One region of the Streptomyces sp. NPDC007346 genome, then DNA from elsewhere that is predicted to be linked to it. Evidence: riboswitches for the same ligand, from Rfam matches in the RefSeq annotation. Region 1 holds a riboswitch; each other region holds the start of a gene.

What was found. Region 1 has a riboswitch for cobalamin ahead of metE (5-methyltetrahydropteroyltriglutamate--homocysteine S-methyltransferase). Riboswitches for the same ligand answer to the same signal wherever they lie in the genome.
Region 2: it holds a riboswitch for cobalamin, as region 1 does, so the genes downstream of both, AB0917_RS32555 (ribonucleoside-diphosphate reductase subunit alpha) here and metE (5-methyltetrahydropteroyltriglutamate--homocysteine S-methyltransferase) in region 1, are expected to answer to the same signal.
Region 3: it holds a riboswitch for cobalamin, as region 1 does, so the genes downstream of both, AB0917_RS27595 (prenyltransferase/squalene oxidase repeat-containing protein) here and metE (5-methyltetrahydropteroyltriglutamate--homocysteine S-methyltransferase) in region 1, are expected to answer to the same signal.
Region 4: it holds a riboswitch for cobalamin, as region 1 does, so the genes downstream of both, AB0917_RS21140 (ABC transporter substrate-binding protein) here and metE (5-methyltetrahydropteroyltriglutamate--homocysteine S-methyltransferase) in region 1, are expected to answer to the same signal.

Annotation. Positions count from the first base shown of each region.
Region 1 covers NZ_JBEYKR010000021.1:43,207-50,500, reverse strand. The annotation lists gene cobF (precorrin-6A synthase (deacetylating)) at 1-167, shown strand, start outside; gene AB0917_RS09295 (VOC family protein) at 155-544, opposite strand; gene AB0917_RS09290 (hypothetical protein) at 689-886, opposite strand; cobalamin riboswitch at 1,298-1,513, shown strand; gene metE (5-methyltetrahydropteroyltriglutamate--homocysteine S-methyltransferase) at 1,674-3,998, shown strand; gene AB0917_RS09280 (hypothetical protein) at 4,200-4,340, shown strand; gene AB0917_RS09275 (aminotransferase class V-fold PLP-dependent enzyme) at 4,337-5,851, shown strand; gene AB0917_RS09270 (SidA/IucD/PvdA family monooxygenase) at 5,889-7,274, shown strand.
Region 2 covers NZ_JBEYKR010000223.1:856-7,688, reverse strand. The annotation lists gene AB0917_RS32560 (ribonucleotide-diphosphate reductase subunit beta) at 1-938, opposite strand, end outside; gene AB0917_RS32555 (ribonucleoside-diphosphate reductase subunit alpha) at 938-3,352, opposite strand; cobalamin riboswitch at 3,486-3,626, opposite strand; gene AB0917_RS32550 (GNAT family N-acetyltransferase) at 3,674-4,183, opposite strand; gene AB0917_RS32545 (hypothetical protein) at 4,183-4,869, opposite strand; gene AB0917_RS32540 (YbdD/YjiX family protein) at 5,002-5,205, opposite strand; gene AB0917_RS32535 (carbon starvation CstA family protein) at 5,202-6,833, opposite strand, start outside.
Region 3 covers NZ_JBEYKR010000139.1:7,892-15,185, reverse strand. The annotation lists gene AB0917_RS27605 (energy-coupling factor transporter transmembrane component T) at 1-702, opposite strand, end outside; gene AB0917_RS27600 (hypothetical protein) at 710-1,678, opposite strand; gene AB0917_RS27595 (prenyltransferase/squalene oxidase repeat-containing protein) at 1,675-4,497, opposite strand; cobalamin riboswitch at 4,620-4,756, opposite strand; cobalamin riboswitch at 4,860-4,938, shown strand; gene AB0917_RS27590 (prenyltransferase/squalene oxidase repeat-containing protein) at 5,063-6,481, shown strand; gene AB0917_RS27585 (short-chain fatty acyl-CoA regulator family protein) at 6,510-7,294, opposite strand, start outside.
Region 4 covers NZ_JBEYKR010000081.1:22,935-30,228, reverse strand. The annotation lists gene AB0917_RS21150 (ABC transporter ATP-binding protein) at 1-108, opposite strand, end outside; gene AB0917_RS21145 (iron chelate uptake ABC transporter family permease subunit) at 105-1,127, opposite strand; gene AB0917_RS21140 (ABC transporter substrate-binding protein) at 1,199-2,242, opposite strand; cobalamin riboswitch at 2,303-2,490, opposite strand; gene AB0917_RS21135 (beta-ketoacyl-[acyl-carrier-protein] synthase family protein) at 2,585-3,808, opposite strand; gene AB0917_RS21130 (acyl carrier protein) at 3,805-4,086, opposite strand; gene AB0917_RS21125 (acyl-CoA dehydrogenase) at 4,196-6,187, opposite strand; gene AB0917_RS21120 (beta-ketoacyl-[acyl-carrier-protein] synthase family protein) at 6,263-7,294, opposite strand, start outside.

The DNA of each region.
Region 1 (7,294 bases):
AGCTCCTGGTCTCCGGACCGCTCGACGAGGTCGCCGAGCGGATCGGCCGGGTGCGCGCCGAGGCCCGCGAACGGCACGGCTGGATCATGGACACGTATCTGCTGCGCCGCCCGGCGGCCGATACGGAGGGCCCGGAGGCCACGGGCGGCGCGGGTCAGTCGAGGTAGTGGGCGCGGCCCCGCTCGTCCATGCCCACGGACCCCTCGGGGATGACGCAGAACTCATTGCCCTCGGGGTCGGCCATCACCAGGAACCCGCCGTCGGCGTACTCCTCCAGCCGGCGCCCGCCCAGCGCCTCGACCCGCTGCTGCTCGGCGGCCGGATCGGGTGAGCTGATGTCGACGTGCACGCGGTTCTTGCCCGGCCTGGGCTCACCGGCCCGCTGGAAGCCCAGGCCCTGGCCGTTCTCCCGCCGCAGCCAGACGTAGGGACCGGTGCGGTCCACGACCGGCCTGCCGAGCAGCTCGGACCAGAAGGCGGCCAGCCGCTCGGGATCGGCGGCGTCGACGACCAGGGCGTTGATCCGCGGGGGTGTGTCAGTCATGCCCCGATTGTCCCTCGGGCGGCCGGCAGCCGCCCGCTCCGCGGCTGATGGGCCCCGGCCCGTGAGCGGGGCCCGGACAGGAGGCGGCGGGTCGCGTCGAGGCGCGGGCGGCCGCCGCACCTCGTCGCCGGACCCGGCCGGAGGTCAGCTCCGGGACTCGTGCGCCCGGATCACTCCGAGCCCGTGCCCGAGGGTCGGGCACTCGGCGGTGAGGTCGTTGCCCCGCACCAGATAGTCGTGCACCCGCCCGTCGGCGGGCCGCTCGACGGCCCGGTACAGCGTGCCGTTCACGGTGATCGTCCAGTCGTCGCCGTCCTGGGCCCACCCGACTGTCTTCTTCATATGGCGCTTCCCTCGCTCGTCGCCGCCGCGGGTCGGCGGCCGTGTATTGGCAAGAAGAACGGCCTGTGGCGCTCTGTGGTTCCGGTCCGCCTACGCCATTCGGTTACATCTGAGTCACTGGCTCCGCACAGTCGAGGTCAGCGACCTGACCGGCAGTCAGGGAGCGGGTGGCGAACGGCCGAACGGATGAGGAAGGCCTGTGGTCGCCGGCCGAGGCGGAGCTGCACGGCTGGGGCGGCGCTCCTCGTCCTCGCGGCGCTCGCGCTGCTCCCCGCGGCGTTGCTGCCGGGCCGGCCGCACCGCGCCGGAACGCCCGGGGAACGGCCGGACGTGACCCGGAGGGGAGGCGCCCGTGTCTCAGATCACCGTCCGAAGTCTGAACAACGGTGTGCGCCGGGTGGTCGTCCCCTTAGGCTGACCGGTGCAACTGGTTCGCCCTGCCCGCCAGGCAGGGTGCCGTAAGAGGGAACCCGGTGGGAATCCGGGACTGCCCCGCAGCGGTGAGTGGGAACGACCGCCGTCATACGCACTGGGCCCGGCCGGGTCTGGGAAGCGACGGCCAGTAGGTGTCTGCCCCGGCAGACGTGCCCGCGAGTCCGAAGACCTGCCCGTTGCCCGCACGCGACCGATCGCGTGCGGAGTTCCCGGTGACCTCGTGGGCGGGTCGGCGTAACCGTCGGGTGGACGGACACGGTCAACGTGTCGGTTCTCCACCCGATACGTCACCCCTTCGCGTCCGCGTCCCGTCCCGGGATCAGCTGGAGACATGCTCGCGAAGGAGAGTCACGTGACAGCGAAGCCCGCAGCCGCGGCAGCACGGGCCACCGTGTACGGCTACCCCCGCCAGGGTCAGAACCGTGAACTGAAGAAGGCCATCGAGGGCTACTGGAAGGGCCGCGTCGACGCGGACACCCTCCGGCAGACCGCCGCCGAACTGCGCCGGGGAACCTGGCAGCAGCTCGCCGAGGCCGGAGTCCACGAGGTGCCGACCGGTGATTTCTCGTACTACGACCACGTCTTGGACACCAGTGTCATGGTCGGCGCTGTCCCCGAGCGGCACCGCGAGGCGGTCCGCACCGACGCCCTCGACGGCTACTTCGCCATGGCCCGCGGTACGCAGGACGTGGCCCCGCTCGAGATGACCAAGTGGTTCGACACCAACTACCACTACCTGGTGCCCGAGTTGGGCCCGGACACGGTGTTCACCGCCGACTCCTCCAAGCAGGTCGCCGAGTTCGGGGAAGCCCTCGCGCTGGGCCACACCCCGCGCCCGGTGCTGGTCGGCCCGATCACCTACCTCCTGCTCGCCAAGGCGGCCCCCGGTGTGGCCGCCGACTTCGAGCCGCTGACCCTGCTGGACCGGCTCCTGCCGGTGTACGCCGAGGTCCTCGCCGACCTCCGGGCCGCCGGCGCCGAATGGGTGCAGCTCGACGAGCCCGCCCTCGTCCAGGACCGCACCCCGGCCGAGCTGAACGCCGCCGCCCGCGCCTACCGCGAGCTCGGCTCCCTCACCGACCGGTCCAAGCTGCTGGTCGCCTCGTACTTCGGGCGGCTCGGCGAGGCGCTGCCGGTGCTCGCCAAGTCCCCGGTCGAGGGGCTCGCGCTGGACTTCACCGAGTCGGGCGCCGCCAACCTGGCCGACCTCGCCGCGGCGGGCGGACTGCCCGGCAAGCGCCTGGTCGCGGGCGTCGTCAACGGCCGCAACATCTGGATCAACGACTACGAGAAGTCGCTCGCCACCCTCGGCACGCTCCTCGGCCTCGCCGACCACGTCGACGTCTCCGCCTCCAGCTCCCTCCTGCACGTCCCGCTGGACGCCGGGGCCGAGCGGGACATCGACCCGCAGATCGCCCGCTGGCTCGCCTTCGCCAAGCAGAAGACGGAGGAGATCGTCGTCCTGGCGCGCGGTCTGTCCGGCGGCACCGAGGCCATCACCGCCGAACTCGCCGCCAACCGGGCCGACCTGGCCTCCCGTACCGACGCCGTCATCACCCGCGACCCGGCCGTCCGGGCCCGTACCGCGGCGATCACCGACGCCGACGGCCGCCGCTCCCAGCCGTACGCCGAGCGCACGGTCGCCCAGCGAGCCCACCTCGGGCTGCCGCTGCTGCCGACGACCACGATCGGCTCGTTCCCGCAGACCACCGAACTCCGCACCGCCCGCGCCGACCTGAGGGCGGGCCGGATCGACGAGGCCGGGTACGAGGAGCGCATCAAGGACGAGATCCGCGAGGTCCTCTCCTTCCAGGAGAAGGCCGGACTCGACGTCCTGGTCCACGGCGAGCCCGAACGCAACGACATGGTGCAGTACTTCGCCGAGCAGCTCACCGGCTACCTGGCCACGCAGCACGGCTGGGTCCAGTCCTACGGCACGCGTTACGTCCGGCCGCCGGTCCTGGCCGGCGACATCTCGCGCCCCGAGCCGATGACGGTGCGCTGGACGGCGTACGCGCAGTCGCTGACCGAGCGCCCCGTCAAGGGCATGCTCACCGGTCCGGTCACCATGCTCGCCTGGTCCTTCGTCCGTGACGACCAGCCGCTCGGCGAGACCGCCCGCCAGGTGGCCCTCGCCCTGCGCGACGAGGTGAACGACCTGGAGGCGAACGGTACTTCGGTGATCCAGGTCGACGAGCCCGCGCTGCGCGAGACGCTGCCGCTGCGGGCCGCCGAGCACGCCGCGTACCTGGAGTGGGCGACGGAGTCCTTCCGCCTGGCCACCGCCGGGGTACGGCCGGACACCCAGATCCACACCCACATGTGCTACGCGGAGTTCGGCGACATCGTCCAGGCCATCGACGACCTCGACGCCGACGTCATCAGCCTGGAGGCCGCCCGCTCCCACATGCAGGTCGCCCGCGAACTGGCCGTCCACGGCTACCCCCGTGAGGCCGGACCGGGCGTCTACGACATCCACTCCCCGCGCATCCCGAGCACCGAGGAGGCAGCGGCCCTGCTGCGCAAGGGACTTGAGGCCATCCCGGCCGAGCGGCTGTGGGTGAACCCCGACTGCGGCCTGAAGACCCGGGGCTGGCCCGAGACCCGGACCTCCCTGGAGAACCTGGTCGCCGCCGCGCGGGAGATCCGCGCGGAGCTGCCCACCGAAACGGCATGACCCGACCCGGTGCATGATCCGACCCGGTGCGGGGGCGGCCACCACCGCCCCCGCACCGGGTCGCCCGGCGCCGTACGCCGCCCGGTTCGGCCCCCGACTGCGTTCGGCCGAACGGCAGTTCGGCGCCCATCGATCGGACCGTGTGCGTGAGGGCATTCCTCCGCGCGGGCGGAGTTAGGTTAGCCTAACCGGCGAACCCCGGTGGTGGATCTTCCCCTGGCCGGGGTCGCCCTGCGCGCGGGCATCACCGTCGCCCGCCGTGCACTCCGACCGAAGGGCTTCGCCATGCCGCGCTCCAAGGGGCCGCTGTCCGCCGAACTCCCCCCGGGGCGTGCGGTGTGAGCGCCGGTACGGGAGACCTCCTCGCGGGCGGCGTACCCGGCCCCGGCCACCTGCGCACCCTGACCGCCCTCGTCCTGGACACTCTGGAGAGCGCCGCCCGGACCCGGGGCGGGCCGCTGCCCGCCGGGGGACCGGACGCCGTGGCCCGGCGGACCACCGACCTGTGCGCCCCGGTGCTGCCCGAGGAGGGCGTCGGTGCCGAGGCCGCGCTCGGGGACCTGGTGCGCGCGGTCGCCGAGGGGGCCGCCGACCCGGCCGACCCCGCCTGCGTCGCCCATCTGCACTGCCCGCCGCTGGCCGTGGCGGTCGCCGCCGACCTGGCGGGGGCGGCCCTCAACCCGTCGATGGACTCCTGGGACCAGGCGCCCGCCGCCGGCGTCATCGAGGATCTGACCACGGCCGCACTGGCCCGGCTCGTCCACCCGGACGCCCCCGCGCCCGACGCCCTCATCACCAGCGGCGGCACCGAGTCCAACTTGGTCGCCCTGCTCCTCGCCCGCGAACGAGCGGGAGCGTCGGGGCCGTTGCGGGTGGTGACCGGTGCCAACGCCCATCACAGCGTGCACCGCGCCGCCTGGATGCTCGGCCTCCCCGCCCCGGCCGTCGTCGCCTGCCACGACGGCCGGATCGACCCCGCCGGCCTGGACCGCACCCTGTCCGGGCTCGGCGGCGGACCGGCCCTGGTCGTCGCCACCGCCGGAACCACCGACGAGGGGCGCATCGACCCGCTCCCCGAGATCGCCCGGATCGCGGACCGGCACGGCGCCGAGCTGCACGTCGACGCGGCGTACGGCGGCCCGCTGCTGTTCAGCGAGCGACTGGCGCCCCGGCTCGCCGGTCTCGACCAGGCCGTCTCCGTAACGTTCGACCTGCACAAACTCGGCTGGCAGCCGGTCGCCGCCGGGGCGCTGGCCGTCGCGGACACCGCCCTGCTCGCCCCGCTGTCCCTGCGCACCGACTACCTCAACGCCGACGACGACACCGAGGCCGGACTCCCCGACCTGCTCGGCCGCTCGATCCGTACGACCCGGCGCCCCGACGCACTGAAGATCGCGGTCACCTTCCGGGCCCTGGGCCGCCGTGGACTGGGCGAACTGGTCGAGCACTGCGTACGTACGGCGGAGGAGTTCGGCCGGGCCGTCGACGCGCACCCCGCACTGCGCCGCCGGCCCGGCGAGATCGGGATCAGCACCGTGCTGTTCCGGCCGGCGGTCGCCGACGGGCTGGAACCGGAGGCGGGGGACGCCGTCGTCGCCGAGGTCCGCCGTACGCTGCTCGTGGACGGGCGGGCCGTCCTCGGGCGGGCGGTGGCCGAGGACGGTGACGGGCGGCACCGGCTGTGGCTGAAGGCCACCCTGTTGCACCCGGAGGCCGGGGGCGCCGACCTGCTGCCGCTGCTCGACCTGGTGACGGAGGCGGCGGAGCGGGCGGCGGCCGAAGGGGGCGACGGCGTCGGCGGAGTCGGCGGGAGCGATATTGAGGTCCGGGCGACGGAAAGGCTGTCGCCATGACGTTGCCGATGCGCACGAACCTTGTGGGAGGAACCCGATGACGCCCGGACCGCGAACCCCGCCCCTCGACCTGCTCGGGGTGGGTGCGGGGCCCTTCAACCTCTCGCTCGCCGCGCTCGCCGACGGTGTGCCAGGCCTGCGCAGCGCCTTCCACGAGCAGCGCACCGCCTTCCACTGGCACCCCGGACTGCTCATCGAGGGCGCCACCCTCCAAGTCCCCTTCCTGGCCGACCTGGTGAGCCTGGTCGAGCCCACAAGCCCGTGGGGCTACCTCAATTACCTCAAGACCCGCCGCAGACTCTTCCCGTTCTACTTCGCCGAGCGCTTCCACATCCACCGCTCCGAGTTCGACAACTACCTGCGCTGGGTGAGCACCGAACTGCCCTCCACCCACTTCGGCCACCGCGTCGACGCCATCGCCTGGGACGCGGGGCAGGGCGCGTTCGCCGTCGACGTCACCCGGCTCGGTCCGGACGGCGAGACCCTCGGGGGCGGGCCGACCCATGCGCGTCACCTCGCCCTCGGCGTCGGCACCGCGCCCTACGTCCCCGAATCGCTGAGGGCCCTGGCGGCGGACCCCGTCGCCCTCGTCCTGCACTCGGCCGACTACCTCGCCCAGCGGGACCGGCTGCTCGCCGCCCGGCACGTCACCGTCGTCGGCTCGGGACAGTCGGGCGCCGAAGTCCTGCTGGACCTGCTGCGGTTGCGGCCCGAAGGCGCGGAGGGGCTCACCTGGCTCGCCCGTACCCCGGCCTTCGCGCCCATGGAGTACAGCAAGATCGGCCTGGAGCAGTTCACCCCGGACTACACCCGCTACTTCCACGGGCTCCCGCAGGCCACCCGGGACCGGCTGCTGCCCAGCCAGTGGCAGCTCTACAAGGGTGTCAGCGGGGACACGCTGGGGGACATCCACGACGAGCTGTACCGGCGCAGCCTCGGCGGCGACTGGCCCGACGTCACCCTCACCCCCGGCATCGAGGTCACCGGCGCCACCACCACGGACGGCGGCCGCATCGAACTGGCCGTCGAGCACGGCCAGCAGGAGGCCCGGGGAAGGCTCACCACCGACGCGGTCGTCCTCGCCACCGGGTACCGGGAGCGCCCCGTCGACACGCTGCTCGCCGCCCTGGACCCGTACATCGTCCGCGACGACGCCGGGCGCCCCCAGGTCGACGAGGCCCAACGACTGGTCCTCGCACCGGAGATCGAGGGATCCGTCTTCGTACAGAACGCGGAACGGCACACCCACGGGGTCGGCGCCCCCGACCTGGGCCTGGCCGCCTGGCGCTCCGCCGTCATCATCAACTCACTGACGGGCAAGGAGACTTACCCCCTCCCGGGCCGTACCGCCTTCACCACGTTCGGCCTCGGCGCGGAGCACCGCATCGGGGCGCCGGACCGTATGGCGCAGCAGCGGCGGTAACGGCGCTGGGCCGCGCGGTG
Region 2 (6,833 bases), on a different contig from region 1:
AGCTCCTGGACGCCCTGGAGCTCCATGAACGAGAACGGGTTCTCCGAGCCGTACACCGTCGGGAAGCCCAGGCGGGCCAGGCGCTGGTCGGCGACGCACTCCAGGTACTGGCGCATCGACTCGGTGTTCATGCCCGGCAGGCCCTCGCCGCACAGGTCGCGGCCGAACTGGAGCTCCGCCTCGACGGCTTCCTTCAGCATGTCGGTGACCTGCTGCTCGAGCGCGTCGTCGAAGAGCTCCGGCTCCTCCTTGCGGACGGTGTCCACGACCTCGAACGCGAAGTTCATGTGCATCGTCTCGTCGCGGAACACCCAGTTGGTGCCCGTGGCGAGGCCGTGCAGCAGACCGCGCGAGCGGAACCAGTACACGTACGCGAAGGCGCCGTAGAAGAACAGCCCCTCGATGCAGGCCGCGAAGCAGATCAGGTTCAGCAGGAAGCGGCGGCGGTCGGCCTTCGTCTCCAGCCGGTCGATCGTCTCGACCGAGTCCATCCACTTGAAGCAGAACTGGGCCTTCTCACGGATCGAGGGGATCTCCTCGACCGCGTCGAACGCCGCCGCCCGGTCGTCCGGGTCGGGCAGGTAGGTGTCCAGCAGCGTCAGGTAGAACTGGACGTGCACGGCCTCCTCGAAGAGCTGCCGCGACAGGTACAGCCGCGCCTCGGGGGAGTTGATGTGCTTGTACAGCGTCAGCACGAGGTTGTTCGAGACGATCGAGTCACCGGTCGCGAAGAACGCCACCAGCCGGCCGATCATGTGCTGCTCACCCGGCGACAGCTTGGCGAGGTCGGCGACGTCCGAGTGGAGGTCGACCTCCTCCACGGTCCAGGTGTTCTTGATCGCGTCCCGGTAGCGCTCGTAGAAGTCCGGGTAGCGCATGGGGCGCAGGGTCAGCTCGAAGCCCGGGTCGAGCAGGTTCTTGGTGTCGTTGGTGCTCATTACTGGCATGCCTCGCAGGACTCGGGGTTCTCAAGGGAGCAGGCGATGGCGTCCGCGTCGGGCGCCGAGGCCTGCTGTACGGGAATGGGGGCGGCGGCCGACGCCTGACCGGAGGCGGCACGGGCGATCCGGGTCGCCGGGCGCGAACGCAGGTAGTACGTCGTCTTCAGCCCCTGCTTCCAGGCGTACGCGTACATCGAGGAGAGCTTGCCGATCGTCGGCGTCTCCAGGAAGAGGTTGAGCGACTGGCTCTGGTCGAGGAACGGCGTACGGGCCGCCGCCATGTCGATCAGGCCGCGCTGCGGGATCTCCCACGCCGTGCGGTACAGCGCCCGCACGTCCTCGGGGATCCAGGCGAAGCCCTGCACCGAGCCGCTCGCCTCGCGCAGCGCCTCACGGGTGCGGGCGTCCCACACGCCGAGCTTCTTCAGCTCGTCCACCAGGTAGGCGTTGACCTGGAGGAACTCACCGCTGAGCGTCTCGCGCTTGAACAGGTTGGAGACCTGCGGCTCGATGCACTCGTACACACCGGCGATCGAGGCGATCGTGGCGGTCGGCGCGATGGCGAGCAGCAGCGAGTTGCGCATGCCGCTCTTCGCGATCCGGGCGCGCAGGGCGTCCCAGCGCTCCGGCCAGTTCAGCTCGGTGTCGTAGTGGTCGGGGTGCAGCACACCGCGCGCGGCCCGGGTCTCGGACCAGGCGGGCAGCGGGCCCGACCGCTCGGCCAGGTCGCAGGAGGCCTCGTACGCGGCGAGCATGATCCGCTCGGCGATCCGCGTGGAGAGCGCGCGGGCCTGCGGGGAGTCGAAGGGCAGGCGTAGCTGGAAGAAGACGTCCTGGAGGCCCATCGCGCCCAGGCCCACCGGCCGCCAGCGGGAGTTGGAGCGCCCGGCCTGCTCGGTCGGGTAGAAGTTGATGTCGACGACCCGGTCGAGGAAGGTGACCGCGGTGCGGACCGTGGCGTCCAGCCGCTCCCAGTCGATCGAGCCGTTCGCGACGAACGCGCCCAGGTTGACCGAGCCCAGGTTGCAGACGGCCGTCTCGCCGTCGTCGGTGACCTCCAGGATCTCCGTGCACAGGTTCGAGGAGTGAACGACCCGGCCCGGCTCGGCGGTCTGGTTGGCGGTCCGGTTGGAGGCGTCCTTGAACGTCATCCAGCCCTGGCCGGTCTGTGCGAGGGTCCGCATCATCCGGCCGTACAGCTCACGCGCCGGAATCGTCTTGCGGGCCAGGCCCTTGGCCTCGGCCGCGCGGTAGGCGGCGTCGAACGCGTCGCCCCACAGGTCGACCAGCTCGGGGACCTCGGCGGGGGAGAACAGCGACCAGTCGGTGTCCGCGTCGACCCGGCGCATGAACTCGTCCGGGATCCAGTGCGCCAGGTTCAGGTTGTGCGTACGGCGCTGGTCCTCACCGGTGTTGTCGCGCAGCTCCAGGAACTCCTCGATGTCCGCGTGCCAGGTCTCCAGGTAGACCGCCGCGGCACCCTTGCGGCGGCCGCCCTGGTTCACCGCCGCGACGGAGGCGTCCAGCGTCTTGAGGAACGGCACGATGCCGTTGGAGTGCCCGTTGGTGCCCCGGATCAGCGAACCCCGGGCGCGGATACGGGAGTAGGAGAGGCCGATGCCGCCCGCGTGCTTCGACAGGCGCGCCACCTGGTGGTAGCGGTCGTAGATCGAGTCCAGCTCGTCCTTGGGGGAGTCCAGCAGATAGCAGGAGGACATCTGCGGGTGCCGGGTGCCGGAGTTGAAGAGCGTGGGGGAGGAGGGGAGGTAGTCCAGCCGGCTCATCAGCCCGTACAGCGCGGCGACCTCGTCCAGCGCCCGCACCGAGTCGTCCTCGGCCAGCCCCGCGGCCACACGCAGCATGAAGTGCTGCGGGGTCTCGATGACCTGGCGGGTGAGCGGGTGGCGCAGCAGGTAGCGGCTGTGCAGTGTACGGAGGCCGAAGTAGCCGAAGCGGTCGTCGGCGCCGTCGGCGGTGGCCCGGTCGACGAGTGCGTCGAGCGCCTTCGCGTGGAGCGCCACGAACGCGGCGGTGCGGTCGGCGATCAGCCCCTCGCGGTGGCCGACCGCGACCGAGGCGGAGAAGTGCGTCGCGCCCTGGCCCGCGGCCTCGTCGGCGATCGTGCGGGTCAGCAGCCGGGCGGCGAGCCGGGAGTACGCGGGGTCCTCGGAGATCAGCCCCGCGGCCGCCTCGGTGGCCAGCGAGCGCAGCTCGGCCTCGTCGGAGCGGGCGTTGCGCCCGCGCAGCGCGGAGGCGGCGACCCGTCCGGGGTCGGTGTCGGGCAGATCGACGGTGAGGTCGGTCAGGGTCCGCAGCAGGGCGGTCCCGGGTCCGTCGTTCGCGTGGTCACCGGACGTGGTGGAGGCGGCGATTCCGGTGGCTGAAACCGGATCGGCGGGCGCGATGGTCACTGGGCTTTCCCTCGCTCGGCTGGGGGCCGGCGGCGAGCGGGGAGCCAGGCAGCACGATGCCCCGGAGGGCAGCACTGCTCACGGCGTCCACCGGCCCATCCGCGAGGCCCGGACGTCTGGCGTCCGGTTCGGTCGAGCCGGACGCGCTGTCGGCAGGTCATCGGACTTCAGGTGTGCAAAAGCACACTGATCACACCGTTGCGGGACAGTTCCGGATTCACACCGGATTCCCCTGCGGCGACAGCGAGGTCGAGCATACATGTGGGGGGCGCCAGATGCTGCGGCCCCCACATGTTGTGTCGCGTCGATTTAATACGCCCCTCAGGAGGCCGCCTCCAGCCCCAGCCGGAAGGTCATGAGGCGCAGGCCCGGCACCGGCTCCCAGTCCCGCTCAGGGGTCCGCAGAAAGCCGAGCCGACGGTAGATCCTATGGGCTGGGAGCATGGCCGGCTGCGTCGACAGCACCAGCCCCCGGACGCCTTCGGCGGACCGGGCCCGCTCGACGCACGCCCGTACGAGAGCCTCTCCCACACCCCGTCCGCGCCCCGCACGGGCCACGGCCAGCATCCGGAACTCGGCCTCGTCCGGAGCGGAGATATCGCGCCACGGAGTGCCGGGGGCGGCATACGTCACACCACCGAGCACCACCCCGTCCGCGTCGAGCGCCACGAGCACCTCCGCCTCGGCCGCCCGCTGCTCCACCGCCCGCAGTTTGAGCAGATACGGGTCCTGCGGGCCGTCCAGCAGATCATCGCCGAGATAGGCCTCGGCGATGATCTCGCCGAGTACGGCGTACTCGCCGGGCTCCGCCACTCTGATCGTCAGATCCATCAGCCACTCGCTCCCACTTCGTTGTTCGGGGCGCCGTCGCCCACCGGCGGCAGGTCGCCGCGCTCGACGGGCTGCTGTCCGGAGCCGTCCCCGGCGGGCGGCAGCACCCGGTCCAGCTCGTGGTCGTCGGCGCGATGGGCGGCCCGCGCCGCCGACCGCAGCGTCGTCCGGTCCACCTCGCGCGCCCCGCTCACCGTGATCACGAGGTCGCCCTGTTCCTGGGCGTACGCGTGGCCCGACTCCGTGGCCCGGTACCAGTGTTCGCCGTCCCGCTCGCACGTCACCAGGGGCTCCTGACCGCCGGCGGGTGCGGAGCCGTCCGTACAGTCGGCCACGGCGTGCGGGCGGCGCTCCACCGACAGCTGGAGCATCCCGCCGTCCGGCGCGGTGTAGGAGCTGCCGAACCCGTCGTCACCGAGCACCCCGACCGACTGGCGCGCCAAGGCGTAGCCCGCGGCCTCGGTCACCCACACATGCTCCGTGACGAGCTGCGCGGCGCTCGCCCGCGCCTCCAGCTCCGCCCGGTCGGGCGCCGGTTCGGCCGAGGAGCTCCGGTCCGCCGCCGACTCCGAGCCGGGCGCCGGGACACTGCCGCAGCCCGTCACCGCCGCCAGGGCCAGGGCCAGGGCCAGTGTCACGGTCGGGAGGAGGGGCCGGAGCCGGGGCGACCGGCAGCGCGATGTCATGGGCACATCCTTTCGTACGGTCAGGAGTCCGCGCACCGGGAAATCGAGCGGCGGCCGGACTCGCCCACGGGCGCGAAAAGGGGCCGCCGCGCCCCTGGGAGGGGTGCGACGGCCCCGATCGGCCGACGGCGGTCAGCAGCAGCGGAAGCCCTCGCGGGGGTCCGCCTCACGGGCGTCCGTGCGGCTGCGTTCGAAGGCGCGGCGGGTCATGACCGGGGTGTCCGGATCGTGGGACCTGGCGTGGGCCACGTAGCGGTCGTACGTGGCTTCGCCGGTCAGCTCCCGGACGTACCAGCGGATGCGTCCCGCCACCCGCCGTACGTCCTCGACCGTCATGTCCGGTCCCCCGTTCCCGCCGTCTCCTTGCGGATGCCGCCCTCGGGGCCGACGCCCGCGGCGGCCAGTTCGGCCTTCTCCTCCTTGGTCGCGATGAGCGAGGCCGGGGCGACGAGCCTGGACTCGACGTACGGCGTCTCGTGGAGCCGGACGCTCTCCGGGTCGCGGATGGCGTTGAAGCAGACCCGGCCGGCGTCCACGAGCACCACGATGATGAGGACCGCGAAGAGCGCGCACAGCACCCCGTCGACGGTGGAGTTGGTGACGACGGTCCGCATCTCGTCCATGTTCTTGGCGGGAGCCAGCACCTCGCCCGCGTCGATGCCCGCCTGGTACTTGTCGCGCTGGGCGAAGAAGCCGACCTTCACGTCCGAGGAGAAGATCTTTTGCCAGCTCGCGGTGAGGGTGACCGCCACGTCCCAGGCGAGCGGGACCGCGGTGACCCACGCCCACTTCAGGCGGCCGGACTTGACGAGCAGGGTGGTGCAGACGGCCAGGGCGACGGCGGCCAGCAGCTGGTTGGCGATGCCGAAGAGCGGGAAGAGCTGGTTGATGCCGCCCAGCGGGTCGTGCACGCCGACCCAGAGGAAGTAGCCCCAGCCGCCGACCACGACGGCGCTGGCGAACCAGACGCCCGGCTTCCAGCTGACCTCGCGGAACGGCTTGTAGGCGTTGCCCAGCATGTCCTGGAGCATGAAGCGCCCGACGCGGGTGCCGGCGTCCACGGTGGTGAGGATGAAGAGCGCCTCGAACATGATGGCGAAGTGGTACCAGAACGCCTTCATCGCGGTCCCGCCGATCACCGCGGAGAAGATCTCCGCCATGCCGAGCGCGAACGTGGGCGCGCCACCGGTCCGGGAGAGCAGGCTCGCCTCCTCGACGTCCTTGGCGGCCTGGGCCAGGGCGTCCGGGGTGATGGTGAACCCGAAGTTGGCCACGGCCTGGGAGGCGGACTGGACGCTGTCGCCGATCACGCCGACGGGCGCGTTGATGGCGAAGTACAGACCGGGGTCGATGATGCAGGCGGCGATCATCGCCATGATCGCCACGAACGACTCGACCAGCATGGCGCCGTAGCCGATCATCCGGATCTGCGTCTCCTTCTGGACCATCTTCGGCGTGGTGCCGGAGGAGACCAGGGAGTGGAAGCCGGAGAGCGCGCCGCAGGCGATGGTGATGAAGACGAACGGGAACATCGAGCCGGCGAAGACCGGGCCCGAGCCGCTGGTGGCGAAGTCGGTGACGGCGGGCATCTTCAGGGTCGGCAGCGCGACGACCACGCCCAGGGCCAGCAGCCCGATCGTGCCGACCTTCATGAAGGTGGAGAGGTAGTCGCGCGGGGCCAGCAGCAGCCAGACGGGGAGCACGGAGGCGAGGAACCCGTACACGATCATCCAGATGACCAGCGTGCCCGGCTCCAGCGTGAAGAAGTCCGCCCACGACGACTCGGCCACCCAGCCGCCCGCGACGATCGCGAGCAGCAGCAGCGCGACGCCGATGACGGAGACCTCGCTGACCTTGCCGGGCCGCAGGATGCGCAGGTAGACGCCCATGAAGAGGGCGATCGGGATCGTCATGCCGATGGAGAAGACGCCCCACGGGGAGTGGGCGAGCGCGTTCACGATGAC
Region 3 (7,294 bases), on a different contig from region 1:
CGCGGCCAGCCGCAACGACCGCTCCAGCGCGTCCTCCAGCACGGGTACGACGATGCCCCGCAGCGCCTTGAGCCCCTTGTTGCGCCCGGCCCGCAGCCGGCGGGCGCGCGCCACCCGCTGGACGCTCTGCACCAGTTGCGGGGCCACGCTGATCGATACGGTGACGGCGACGCCGAGTTCGTACAGCGCGCCCGGCAGCACCCGTAGCGCCCGCTTCGGGTTGGCGAGGGTGTTCGCCGCGCCGATGCAGCAGAGCATGCAGGCGAGCCGGAGCCCGTCCGTGGCGGCCGACAGCAGCGCCTCCAGGGAGACCGGGCCGCCGAGCTGGATGCCCGCGTACCAGTCGGGCGTGGGAATGCGCGGGAGGGAGAAGAGGTGGTGGTCGGTCGGCCTCATCCCGGTGGCGAAGACCGCCCGGAAGACCACCCGGATCGCCACGACCGTCAGCGCCAGATAGAGGTAGTACTTGAAACCGCGCGCCCACGGGGCCTCGGTGCGCCGCATGGTGATGACGTAGCCGAGCACCGCGAGGACCAGGAAGAGCAGCAGCGGGTTGTTGGTCCGGCTGACGGCGGTGGCCAGCGCGAGCGCCCAGATCCACCAGGCGAGCGGATGCAGGGTGCGCGGGAGCCGCCTGCCGCCGGTGTCCGGCCCGGGGGCCGGCACCGGCGTGCCGGGTTTCACCGCGGCGGTACGGATCACGCGGGCGCTACTCCGCACGGCGGCGGCGCTTCGCGGCGAACACGGCCGCGCCGCCGATCACCGCCACGAGTCCGGCCGTCGCCGCGACGGGCACCACCGAACCCGAGTCGTGCTCGGCGTCGGGCGCCGGCGCGGCGTCCACCACCTTCGCCGTACCGCCCGGCGCCGCCACCGCCTCACCGGGCGTCGCGGAGGCGGAGGCGGACGCGGAGTCGCTGGGGGAGGGGGACACGGAAGCGGACGGGGACACGGAAGCGGACGGGGCCGGGGAGGCGTCGGCGGACGCCGGAGGGGACGGGGCGGGCGCCCGCGACGGGGCCGCGGGGGGCGGCGGCGGAGCCTGGCCGCCCCCGACCGGCTGCCGGGTCGTCGTCGCCGGAGCGGGCTCCGGCTTCGGGGCCGGTGCCGGATCTCCGCCCGTGGGGCGCGTGTTGTGGGCGCGCAGCTGGTTCGGCGTGAGCGTCGGGCGCCCTTCCGTACCCCCGATGTTCGTCCCGCCGAAGATCCACAGATCCACGCTGCCCGGCCGGGGCTTGTAGCTCATGGCGCCGAGCTGGCTGTACTCCCAGGTGTTCTCCCCGGGGTTCGCGTGCCAGTACGACCAGTAGGCGGAGGCGGGCGGGGTGAGGACGCAGTCGTCCTGCTGGGGCGTCGGGTACTGCTTGCCGCCCTGATGGCCGCTGTAGCCGATCCGGCAGATGAACGCCGGCCCGTCGTGGCCGGTGCCGGTGGTCTGCCAGCCGCCCTGGTTGAGCAGCTCGTAGCCCGTGGTCGGCGTCGTACCGCAGGAGCGGTAGACGGGGCCGCCCCAGTGGCTGAAGTCGACGGCCAGGACCACGCCCGAAGAGGTCGTGCACCGGCCGATCGGCTGCGGGGCGGCCGCCGCCGGAAAGGCGGCGGGCGCGAGGAGCGCCGCGCCCGCCAGACCCAGTGCGGCCAGGGCGTGGCCGACGGTCCGGCGGAAGCGGGACCTCACAGCTCACCGCCCATGGCCGTACGGCGCCTGCGGGCGGCCACGACCGCGCCCCAGCCCGCCAGGACGAGTACGGCGGCCGCCGCCGCGAGGCCGAGCGTCTGCGCACCGGTTGCGGCGAGGCCGCCACCGCCACCGCCACCGCCGCTGCCACCGCCGGCGCCCGGACCGTCCGTGTTCACGATGCCCGGCCCGCCCGCGGAGCCTGTGCCGTCCCCGGGTGTGACGATCACCGGGGCGGAGGAGGAGGGCAGCGGATTGGGCGTCGTACCGTCCAGGCTGCGGGCCAGCACACCGAACGAGACGCCGGTCGAACCGCCCACCGCCTGCGTCGAGGCCCGCAGGTCGGAGCCCCGCTGCCCCTCCTCGGCCACGTTGAAGCCGCCGTCCGCGTTCTGCTGCGAAGCGAGGAACTTCAGCGCCTTCGCGATCTGCGCGCCGTACTTCCCGGCGTCCAGGGACAGGCCCTGCACGGCGAGCGCCGCCGAGTTCACGGAGTTGCCCGAGGCGCCGGGGAAGCCGCCGTTCGGCAGCTGCTGAGCGGCGAGCCAGGCCAGCGCCCGGTCCACGGCGGCCGTGTGCGTGTCGCCGGGCACCAGGTCCAGCGTCATCGCCGCCATCGCGGTGGAGTCCACGTCCGTGTCGCCCGTCGGCGGGATCAGGCTCGGCCAGGCGCCCGACTCGGCGTCCTGGAGCCCCGAGAGATAGGTGACGGGGGCCTCGGCGGCCTTCTCCTGGCCCGCCCGCACCTGGGCCATGACGCCGAGGGACTGGTCGAAGACGGACCGCGCGTAGGTGTACGCCCCCTTGTCGGCACAGCTGGTGTCCGGCGCGGTGCTCCTCGCGGCACAGACGGCGTCGGCCAGACCGGCGATCAGGTCCTTGCCGCCGAAGTCGCGAGGGTCGCGGTCGACCACCTGGGCGAGCAGGGCCGCCTTGCCCATCGAGCCGCCCATGGCGTACTCGGTGCCGACCTTGGTCCAGTCGTGCACCGTACGGCTTTCGCCGTCCTTGCCGCCCCCGTCGAGGAAGTCGACGACCGTGCGCAGCGCGTTGTCGTCGTGCCCGGTCGCGGCCAGCGCGAAGGCGCCGTCGATGGTGAGGCCGAAGTCGGCCCGCCCGGTGGGCCCGCCCGCCGTGTAGTAGCGGCCCTGGTGGAGGTTGGCGGGGCTGGTGAGGTAGGCGACGCCCTTCTTCAGGTCCGGGCCGTCACCGGGCGGCGTCGTCGGGGGCGTCGTCGGCGGGGTGGTGGGAGGCGTGGTGGGCGGTGTGGTCGGGGGAGTGGTCGGCGGGTCGGTGGGCTCGGGCACCTTCGTGGTCAGGGTGACCAGGCTGGTGGAGCTGCCCGCCAGCACGGCCGGTGCCGTCGCGTACAGGGCGGCGTCGGTGGCGTCCTCGTCGAACCCGAAGCCGCCGTCGGCCAGTTGCTCCCGCGAGAGCCACCAGACCGCCGAGTCGGCCGCGCGGACCTCACCGAGCGCGCGCAGCGCCTGCGTGGCGTAGGCGGTGGCCGCGACGGAGCCGGTGGTGGCGCCGTTGTACGGGGGGAACGCGCCGCTCTTGAGCTGCGCCTTCTTCAGGTACGCGAGCGCCTTGGCGACGGTGGCGTCGTGGCCGCCCGCCTCGTCCAGCACCAGGGCGACGAGGCCGGTGGTCATCGGGTCGCCGTCGCAATACTCGCCGGGCCTGATCAGGATGCTGGTCACCGAGCCGTCCTGGCAGACCAGTCGGGTCAGCCGGTCCACCGAATCGGCCGGCGGCACGACCCCGCCGCGCAGCAGCGCCAGCACGGCCAGCGCCTGTACGTCGCCGTACATGGCGCCCCGGAAGTCGCCCTTCGCCGTGCACCCCGGGGCGGGGCCGGTCACGCAGACGTTCTTCTCCAGGTCCCCGAGCAGGTCGTGCCCGCCGAAGTCGCGCGGGTCCTTCTCCGTGATCTCCGCGAGCAGGGCCAGCCGGGCGGCGGCATGGGCGTCGGGCGCCTCGTCGGGGCCCGCCGCGTAGGCGTACTCGTCGGTGGAGGAGGCGAGTTTGGCCACCACCTTGTCCAGGGCCGGGCTCGCGCCGTCGGCGGCGGCGAGTGCGTACGCGGCCTCGGTGGTGAGGAAGTGGTTCGGGGCCCCGGAGCCCTCGTCCACCACCTGGGTGCCGTCGTGGAGTTGGCTCGTCACCCAGCGGGCGGCCGCCGGTACGTCGATCTTTCCGGCCGGGACGCCCGGGTCGGTCGGGTCAGGCGACGGGCCGGGTGTGACGCCGCCGCCCGCGCGGACGTCGTCGGGGGTGAAGGTGGGCCGGCCGGTGGAGCCGCCGATGTCCGTGCCGCCGAACACCCATGCGTCCACATCGCCCGCCTTGGGCCGGCGGTTCATGGCGCCGAGCGGGCTGTAGGACCAGCTCTCCTGGCCGGGCGAGGCGATCCAGTACGACCAGTAGGCGGTGGCCTGCGGGGTCAGGACGCAGTCCTCGGTCTCCGGAGTCGGGTACTGCGTACCGGAGTTGAAGGCGCCGGAGCCGATGCGGCAGATGAAGCCGTCACCGTCGTGCTGGGTGCCCTCGGTGGTGAACCCGCCGTCGCGCAGGAGTTCGTACCCGGTGGTCGGGGTGGTGTCGCAGCCGCGCACCACACCTCCGCCGAACGGCCCGAAGTCGACCGCGACGACGGCGCCATGGGTGGCCGTGCACTCCTCGATCGGGTCGGCCGCCGCCGGAGCGGCACCGGTGACGAAGGCCACGCTCGCGGCGAAGGTCACCGCTGCCGCCGAGAACAGCGAGAGGAGTCTCCTGCCGGCTGTGCTCCGGTCATGTTGCTGTGCGGTCCCCACCACGGCCCCTCGTGTCGTCCGGGCGGGCCATGCGTGGCAGAAGGCCCCTTTCGGCCACGGCCCTCAAGGGGCCGCCCGCAGAGGGCTGTTCGAACCACGCCGTAGTCCGCGACGGCGTTTCTCGCTGAAATTCCTGGCCCCAGGCATTCCGGCTCGCCCGCGCGGTGGCGGGCCTACGGTTGCGGGTCAGCGCCGGATTTCGACCGGCTTCCCCTGGAGCTGAGTGCTTATCAGGCGGATTGGAACACGCTCTCGAAGAGGCCGTCAAGGTGGTTTGCGTCTCGTTGCCTCCCGGCCGACCCCGCACCCCTGCCGTCCCTGGCGCGCCCCTGCCGCCTCGGGTAGCGTCCTGGCCTGCCACGAGGGGGAACCCGGTGCGAATCCGGGGCTGACGCGCAGCGGTGTGGGACGGCAGGGGGCCGCTCCCGAGCCCGAATGCCCTGTTGGCAGCCGTATCCAGCGAAGCCGTACCCACGCGTCCGGGCGTCGGCCACCCACCCTCGCCCCCGGTGTGCACCCCAGGGGCCGGGCGGTGCCGCACGCCCCTCATCACAGGAGCAGGCACATGCCCCGTTCTGTCACCTCCCGCGCCTCCCGCCGTCTGGCCCTCGTGGTGCCCGCCGCCCTGGGGGCCTTCGTCCTCACGGCGCTTCCCGCCGCCGCGACGTCCACCCCCGCCCAGATCGCCATCTCGAAGACCAACGGGGTGGCCTACCTCAAGTCCCTTCAGGCCGCGGACGGTTCGTACGCCGGCTCCGGGCTCTCCAACGAGTGGGCCTTCAGCGCGTTCGCCGCCGCCGGAACGGCCGCCGTGGACGTGACACCCGGCGGCGACGCCACGAAGAACGCGCGCACCGTCTACCGCAACCTCCTGGCCACCCCCGGCTGGCCCTCCGCCACCCCCGTCGTCACCGACTACCAGCGCGGCACGCTCAACGCGTACGCCGCCGGGATCGACCCCGCCCGGGTCTCCGCCTCGCGCAACCTGATCGCCGACATCTACGGCTACTGGCAGAACGCGGAGGCCGGCTACTTCGGCCCGTCCGGCAACTACAACGGGACGGTCTTCGCCGCACTCGCGCTGGGCGGCGCCAGAACCCAGGCGGGCGCCCAGCGCGTACCGCAGGAGCTCGTCGACAAGATCGTCGCCCGGGTCCGGGCCAACCAGCACGACGACGGCGGCTGGACCTACAGCAAGGCCGAGGGCAACCCGACCGAGCTGGCCAAGCCGGGCGACATCGACATGACGGGCGCCTCCATGGCCGCGCTCTGCGTCTCCGGCGTCCCGAACACCGACCCCGACATCCTCCAGGCCAAGGCGTTCCTCAAGAGCAAGCTGGTCAACTCCTCCGGCGCCTTCAGCGCCCTGTACGGCGTCAACTCCAGCTCCAACGGCTGGGCCGTCTCCGGCCTCAACGCCTGCGGCATCGACCCGCAGACCGGCGACTTCCTCACCCCGCTGGGCCGGACCCCGGTCGACTTCCTGATCGCCCAGCAGTTCAACCCCGGCGGCGGCTTCAAGTACCAGCCCTCGGACACCTCCCCGTCCGCCTACTCCTCCACCGACGCCCTGCGCGCCGTCGCCGGGGGCGGCTTCACCGCCGCACCGCCCACCCCGGTCACCTCGGGGGCGCCCACCTGGGTCGCGCAGAGCGGCTTCACCTCCGGTACGGCGACGAAGCTGGCGCTCACCGTGGACGACGGCACCGGCACCCTGAAGGTCTGCTCCGTCGCCTTCACCCCCACGGGCACCACGACCGACCTCGGCACCGTCCTGGCCGCCGCGTCGACCACGTCCACCCCGGCCGGCTGCGTCACCTCCGTGGTCCCCGCCACCGGGACGGGCGCCATCACCTCGCTCAACGGCAAGGCCAACACCGGCTCGGCGACGTGGAAGGTCTCGGTCGACGGCTCGGCGTTCGCCGGGGCGACGCGCGACAAGGTGATCGGCGTCGGCGACACGATCGCGCTGCGCTTCTCCTGACCCCCGGTCCGGTGGAGGGGGCGGGTCCTCAGGCGGGCGGCGCCCCCTTCACCGGGTACGGCACGAACGTGCTGCTGTTCTCGTCGACGGCCAGCGGCTGCCCCAGCGGCGGCACCGCGCGCTGCGGGCAGTCCAGCCGCTCGCAGATCCGGCACCCCATCCCGATCGGCGTCGCCGCCGAGGCGTTGTCCAGGTCGAGCCCGTCGGAGTAGACGAGCCGCCCGGCGTGCCGGATCTCGCAGCCGAGCCCGATCGCGAACGTCTTGCCCGGCTCGCCCCACCCGCCCCGGTGGCGCGTCACGGCCCGCGCGGTCCACAGATGGCGCTGCCCGTCGGGCATGGCCGCGATCTGCACATGGATACGGCCCGGGGCGGCGAACGCCTCGTACACGTTCCACAGTGGGCAGGTGCCGCCCGCGCGGGAGAAGTGGAACCCGGTCGCGGACTGCCGCTTCGACATGTTCCCGGCCCGGTCGACCCGGACGAAGGAGAACGGCACCCCGCGCAGCCGGGGCCGCTGGAGCGTGGAGAGCCGGTGGCAGACCGTCTCGTGACCGAGCCCGAAATGGTCGGTGAGGCGCTCGATGTCGTACCGGACCTCCTCCGCCGCCGTATGGAAGGCGCGGTACGGGAGGATCAGCGCGCCCGCGAAGTAGTTGGCCACCCCGATCCTCGCCAGCGGCCAGGTCGCCGACCCCTCGTCGTAGTCCTCCGAGGCCAGCCGCGAGATCTCCCCGCCGTATTCGAGCAGCGCCAGCTGGGTGGCCATCCGGAACGCCTGCTGCCCGGGGCGGAGCCGGCTGGAGAGGTGCA
Region 4 (7,294 bases), on a different contig from region 1:
GCCGGGCGGCGGGGTGATGGCCACCCCGTCGAGGATGAGCCGGCCGCCCGCCTCCCGGCCGACCCGCTCGGCGCGCAGCCCTCCGGAACCGTTCAGGGTGTGGCTCATGGCGTGCTCCGGGTGCGGTACAGGACGAGGACGAAGGCGGGTACGCCGATCAGGGCGGTGACGACGCCGACCGGTACCTCCTGCGGGTCCAGGACCGTGCGGGCCAGGGTGTCGACCCAGACGAGGAAGATCGCGCCGGCGAGTGCGGTGACGGGCAGGAGGCGCCGGTGCCCGGAGCCGGTGAGCGCGCGGGCCGCGTGCGGGAGCACCAGGCCGACGAAGCCGATCGCCCCGGCCGAGCTGACGAGTGCCGCGGTCAGCAGGGCGGTGGTGCACAGCAGCACGATCCGGGTGCGGGCGACGTCGACGCCGAGCGCCGCGGCGGCGTCCTGCCCGAAGGCGAAGGCATCGAGCGTACGGGCGTGGGCCAGGCAGACGGTCAGGCAGACGGCGAGGACGGCGGTGCACAGGGCCACCTCGCTCCAGCCGACCCCGCTGAGCGAGCCGAGCAGCCAGAACAGCACCCCGCGGGTCTGCTCGGCGTCGGCGGAGGTCATCACGACGAAGGAGGTCAGGGCGGAGAAGAGCTGCATCGCGGCGACACCGGAGAGCACCACCCGGTCGGTGGTGGAGCCGAGGGTGTGGCTGAGCAGCAGCACCAGGGCGAACGAGCAGATGGCCCCGACGAAGGCCCCGGCCGACAGCGACACCGCTCCCCCGCCGACGCCCAGGACGACCACCACGACCGCCCCGGTGGAGGCCCCGGAGGAGACGCCGAGGACGAACGGGTCGGCGAGCGGGTTGCGCAGCAGGGACTGCATCACCGTGCCGCACACCGCGAGCCCGGCGCCGCACACGGCGGCGAGCAGGGTGCGGGGCATGCGCAGGTTCCAGATGATGCCGTCCCGGATCGGGCTCAGCTCCGAGGTGCCGAAGCCCAGGTGGGAGGCGACGGCGGACCAGACGTCGGGGACGGAGATCCGGGCGGGCCCGATCGTGACGGCGACCGCGACGGAGAGCAGCAGGAGCAGGAGACCGCCGATCCAGAGCAGCGCCGCGAGCGGGCCGCCGCTCCACACCGGGCCCGGCGCCACCCGTGGCGCGGGCGCCTTCGGGTCCACGGCCTCCCGCACCGCCCCCTTGCCGCCGCTCACCCCGTGGGCCCGAAGGTGCGCAGAGCGGCGGCGACGCTCTCCAGGCCCTCGACCGTCCGGATGGTGGGGTTCATGGCCTGGCCGCTGAGCAGCACGTACCGGCGGTTCCTGACGGCGTCCATGGTCCTGGTGACCGGGTTGGACTCCAGGAACTCGATCTTCTTCTCGGCGCTCTCGGCGGTCTGCGTCGTGCGGGTCAGGTCTCCGATGACCAGGACGTCGGGGTTGCGGTCGGCGACGGTCTCCCAGCTGATCTGGGGCCATTCGTCGTGGGTGTCGTCGAAGACGTTCTTCGCGCCGAGCTCCCGGGTGATGACACCGGGGGCGCCGCAGCAGCCCGCGAGGTAGGGGGCCTTGGAGTCGGAGAACCAGTAGAGGAGGGAGGTGTCCGACGCGTCGACGCCGTCGGTGGCCTTCTCCACGCGTGCCTGAAGCTTCTTCACCAGGGCGTCGCCGCGCTCGGGGACGCCGAACACCTGGGACAGTTCGCGGACTTCGGTGTAGACGCTGTCCATGGTGAGGGGTGCGGTACGGGCTCCGTCACCGCCGCCGCTGTTGTCCTTGCCGATGCAGTCGGCGGGCGAGATGTAGGTGGGGACGCCCAGCTTCTCGAACTGTTCGCGGGGGGCGACACCGCCCTTGGCGAGAGTGGAGGCGAAGGAGGCGGTGACGAGGTCGGGCTCCTTGTCGAGGACCTTCTCCGAGGAGGGCCGGTTCTCGGAGATGCGCTCGACGCTCCCGTCGGCCTTCTCCAGGCCCTTCATGACCGGGTCGGTCCAGGTGGCGGTGGCCGCGAGCCGGTCGGCGAGGCCGAGCGAGAGGAGGATCTCCGTCGATCCCTGGTCGACGGAGACGGCTCGCTGGGGCGGCGCCTTCACGGTGACGGTGCGCCCGCAGTTCTCGAGGGTGAGCGGGAAGCCGTCGGCCTGGCCGCCGCCGTCGGCGGACGACGTGGTGGACCCGCCGCCGCAGGCGGTGAGCAGGACGGCGCCCGCCGCGAGCAGGGCGGCGGTGCGTATCGGAGCAGGCGTGGACAGCACGGAGGACCTCGGTGTCTCTGGGCCCAGCCGCGGAGCCCGTCGTACGGTTCCCGTGCCCCGGTGCGGGGCGCGGGTGCCAGCAGGTCTTCGGACTCGGGTTCGTCCGGGCGGGACGCCTTCCCGGAGCACGTCCGTGCTCCAGTGGCCGTGGCCCCGCCCGTCCCCCTCACCGCTGCGCGTCAGTTCCGGTCTCGCACCGGATTCCCTGACCCCGTCGCTGGGGTTCGACTGGCCCCGGCAAGCTATCACGGCTCTTCGTGCAGCTCAGAGCCGGTACGCGGACCGGTCCGCGCGGGCCGGTGCGGCGCGGGATCGTCCCGCCGCACCGGCCCGGCCGCCCCTTTACGGAGCCTCCAGGGCGATCACCGCGTTCTGTCCGCCGAACCCGAAGGAGTGGCTGACGGCCCGCCGTACGGGCAGTTCGCGCGGGATCTTGGTGACGCAGTCGATGGTGAACCCGGGGTCGGGGGCGTCCAGGTTCGCGATCGGCGGGACGATGCCGTGCTGGAGGGTCAGGACGGTCAGCCCCGCCTCGATCGCGCCGGCCGCCCCCATGCAGTGGCCCAGTACGCCCTTGGGGGCGGTGACGGGCGGCCGGTGCGGGTAGGCCCGGCTGATGAGGGCGGCTTCCGTCGCGTCGTTCAGGGGGGTCGAGGTCCCGTGCGCGTTGACGTGGTCGACGTCTTCGGCCCGCCAGCCCGCGTCGGCCAGCGCCGCGTCGACGGCGGCCTGTGCGACCTGCCCGGAGGGGTGCGGGCTGGTGGGGTGGTGGGCGTCGGTCGTGGCGCCGGCGCCGGCCAGCAGCGCCCGGGGGGCCGCTCCCCTGGCACGGGCGTCGGCGGCCCGCTCCAGGACCATGATCGCGGCGCCTTCGCCCATGACGAGTCCGGCCCGGTCGGCGGCGAAGGGGCGGCAGAGGCGGGCGGGGTCCCCGTCCCCCGGTGCCGCCGCGCCCGAGCGGGCGAAGCCGGTCATGGCGATGGGGAAGACGGTCGACTCGGTGGCTCCGGCGATCGCGATGTCGCACCGGCCCAGCGCCAGCATGTCGCGGGCCACGGAGAGGGCGGTCACCCCGGAGGAACAGGCCGTGCACGGTGCCAGGCTGGGGCCCGTGGCCTTCATCTGGATGGCGATCTCGGCCGCGGGCATGCTCGGGATGGTGAGCAGGATGCCCGAGGGCGAGGTGGCCTCGGGGCCGCGCCGCTCCAGGGCGACGGCCTGATCGGTGAGTCCGGCGGATCCTCCGCTGCTGGTGCCGACGACGACGGCGACGCGGGCGCCGTCCCAGCGGGCGGGGTCGAGCCCTGCGTCGGTCACCGCCTCCCGTGCGGCGAGGACGGCGAGCTTCACGTACCGGCCCATGCGGAAGGCGGTGCGGCCGCCCACCGCGTCGTCCAGGTCGATGCCGGAGACCGTGCAGGCGAAGTCGACGGCGCAGCCGTGCAGTTCGGGGACGGTGCGCGCGAAGGACTCCCCGCGGCGGACCCCGTCCCAGGTGGTGTCGGTGGTGTGGCCGGCCGGGGTGATCATCCCCAGGCCGGTGACGGCGATGGCGGGTCGGTTCATCGGGTGTTGCTCACCGGCACCGCACTGCCCGCCGCCTCGCCGCCGACGGCCGCGTCGATGAACGCGGAGATGTCGGCCAGCGTGGCGTCCTTGTAGAGCTTCTCGGAGTCGGCGGTGATGCCCAGGGTCTCCTTGATGATGACGGCGAACTCCGCGACCGCCAGGGAGTCCATCTCCAGGCTGTCCATCGTGGAGTCCGGCAGGATTTCGACTACGGGCACCTTGAACGTCGCGGTCAGCACCTCGGTGATCTTCGGGTGGATGGTCTGGGTCTTCACGGTGTTTCCTCTCATCGGCGGCTCATCGGCAGCTCGTCGGCGACTTGATGAAGGGCGGGTGGTCGAACGCGACCCCACCGCCCGATGTAACTGGATGACGATCCTCCGGTTACGCCTTGGGGCGAACCGATTCGTCTACGCTCACCTGCGGCTTCTCGAACCATCGGGAGAGCATCGATGTGGTTCCCCAGTACGCCAGCAGCACTCCGCGGGTACCGAGCGCCGCCACCTTCTCGCGCAGCGGACGGCGCTTGCTGCCACAGGCGGGCCGGCGGAATCCCGCCGTGCGGCCCCGGTGCCACGGCCCTTCCGGGTCGTCGTAGGCGTCCGCGTAGCCGGGGCCCGCGATCGGCCAGTCCGACATCAGGCGCTCCGGCAGCGCGAACGACTTCACCAGGTCGGGGGCGTGCCGGGCCACGGTCGCGATGAGCCGCTCCACCGCGTCGGGCAGCAAGGTGACCTGTTCGGCGGTCAGCCGTCCGGCCGCCAGCAGGTCACCGCTGTTGCGGGCGACCCACTGGAGGGCGAAGAGCCGGTGGAGTTCGGTCAGGCGCTCGCGGGCCGGCCCCTCGGGCAGGGAGGCCGCGGCCTGCTCGTACGCCTCGCTCGCCTGCCGGTAGCCGTACGCCTCCACCCCGCGCAGCGCGGGACCCGACGCCGCGTTCCACCGGCCGAGCGGGTCGCCGGCCGGGGCGGCCCTCATCCGCTCCCGGGCGCGGTCGAACCAGATGTCCTCCACCGCGGCGAGCAGCCGGCCCAGGAAGCGGGGGTCGTCCAGCTCGCCGGGCCGCCCGTCCTCCTCGTCCTCGCGGACCGTGACGCTGAACAGCATCTCGGCGGCGGCCTTGGCGTGTACGGCGAGGTTGTCGCCCTCGGCGGTGATCGCGCCTTCGATGCCGGTGAACAGCTCGGTCATGCCGTTGTTCTCCAGCAGCCCCTGCGCCCCGCACCGCTCCCGGCACTCGACGATGACGCCGCGCGCCTGCCAGGTGATCCACCCCTTGGCGACGGCGACCAGGCGCTCCGCCTCGTTCCGGTCGGGTTCGGGGGCGGACTCCCAGCGGTCCAGCGCCCTGCGGTGCAGCAGGCTCATGGCGAAGACGGTGGCCATCGCCCCGGCCAGCGGGCCGTGGTGGGAGCGGTGCTCGTAGACCGGCATCCGCTGGGGGGCCCGCGGCCCGGAGACCAGCCGGTGGCCCGCGTAGCGGACGGCGATGGCGAGGCTGACCCGGGCGGAGCCGACCGCGCAGGCGCTCATCGAGAGCTTGCCGGGGGTGACCCGCCCGATGGAGAGCAGGAACCGCCTGCGCTTGCTGGCCAGTTCGCTGGTGAACCGCCCGTCCTGACCGACCCGCCCCTGGTCCCCCGCGAGCAGTGCCTCGCGCGGGACGAAGTACCGGTCGAAGGAGGTCAGGCAGTGGTCGACCGGGGAGCCCATCCGGGCGGGCAGCCGCCGTACCCGTACGCCGGGCAGGGCGCTGACCTCGTCGGTGAGCGGGGCGAGGAAGAGGAAGACCCCGTGGTCCGTGCCGTCGGCGACGAGCCGGGCGGCCACCACGCCGGTCTTGGGGCCCCCGGCGGGGCTGGTGTTGGGCATGAACTTCTGGGCTCCGGCGTGCGGGGTGTGCAGGACGAAGCCGTCGCGTTCGGGGTCGTACGTCGCGGTGGTCTCGACGGCCGCCGCGTCGTTGCCGTGCGCCACCTCCGTACAGAGGAAGGTGCCGATGGACCGCAGCTCCAGGAAGTCCGAGAGGTCGCGCGGTGTGCGCGGGTCGTGGTCGAGGAGGCTGCCGAGGAAGAGGTTGTAGTGGATGCCGGCGACGGTGGTCAGCGACGGGTCGACCGGGCCGAGCCATTCGTGCAGGGCGGCCAGTGCGCGGGGGTCGGCGGCCAGCCTGGCGCCGCAGTCGAGCGTGTCGTTGAGGATGCGGAGCCGGTGGTAGGCGAGGTCGAGCCGTTCGTCGGGGGTGCCGCCACCGGAACGCCGAAACGGTTCTGTCGTGAGCAGCCGACGCCAGAACGCGTGCTCCTGGCGGAAGTTGTCGCCGTAGAGCACTCGGGTGAGCAGAGCGTCCGTGGAGGGCAGGGATGGTTCATGCATGGATACGGTCACGACAGAGTAACGATCAAGGAACGGTGAGGACACCCCTCACCGTTCCCGAACAGCCCTGCGGGGTCAGGTGCGTTGGAAGGCGAGCGCCACGTTGTGCCCGCCGAAGCCGAAGGAGTGGCTCACCGCCCGCTCGACCCGCTGGTGGCGGGGCTCCTTCACCACGCAGTCGAGCGGGAAGGCGTCGGGGAGGGAGTCCAGATTGGCGATCGGCGGGATGAGGGAACGTTCCAGCGTCAGGACGGTGGCGACCGCCTCGATCGCGCCCGCCGCCGCGAGGGTGTGTCCGACGACGCCCTTGGGCGCGGTGACCGGCGGGCGGTGCGGGAAGAGCCGGGAGATGAGGGCGGTCTCCATGGCGTCGTTGAGGGGGGTGGAGGTGCCGTGGGCGTTGATGTGGTCGACATCGCCCGGCGCCCAGCCCGCCCGGTCCAGGGCCTCCTGCACCGCGCGCTGGGCACCGCGCCCGTCGGGGGCCGGGGCGGTGGGGTGGTGGGCGTCGGTGCTGGAGCCGGCCCCGGTGAGCAGGGCGCGTGCCCGTCCGCCCCGGGCGCGGGCCGACTCCTCGCGCTCCAGGACGAGCATGGCGGCGCCCTCGCCGATCACGAAGCCGTCCCGGTCGGCGGCGAACGGCCGGGAGGCGCCCGCCGGGTCGGCGGTACGGGTGGAGAGCGCGCCCATCCGGGCGAACGCGGTCACCACCAGGGGCGTCAGCACCGACTCTGCGCCCCCTGCCACCACCACGTCGCAGGAGCCGCCGAGCAGCAGGTCGCGGGCGACGGCGACGGCGGTGGCCCCGGAGGCGCAGGCGGTGGCGGGGGCGAGGCTCGGACCGCCCGCCTTCAGGGCGATGGCGACCTCGCCCGCCGCCGCGTTGGGGATCATCATGGTGACGAGCAGCGGGGAGACCGCCGCGGGCCCCGACGCCGCCAGCTTCGCGGCGTTGTCCACGAGGACGGAGACGCCCCCGACGCCGACGCCGAGCACCACGCCGACCCGGTGGCCGTCCCACACCGCCGGGTCGAGACCGGCGTCGGCGACGGCCTGCCGGGCCGCGACGACGGCCAGCTTCACGAACCGGGCCATCCGCCACACCGA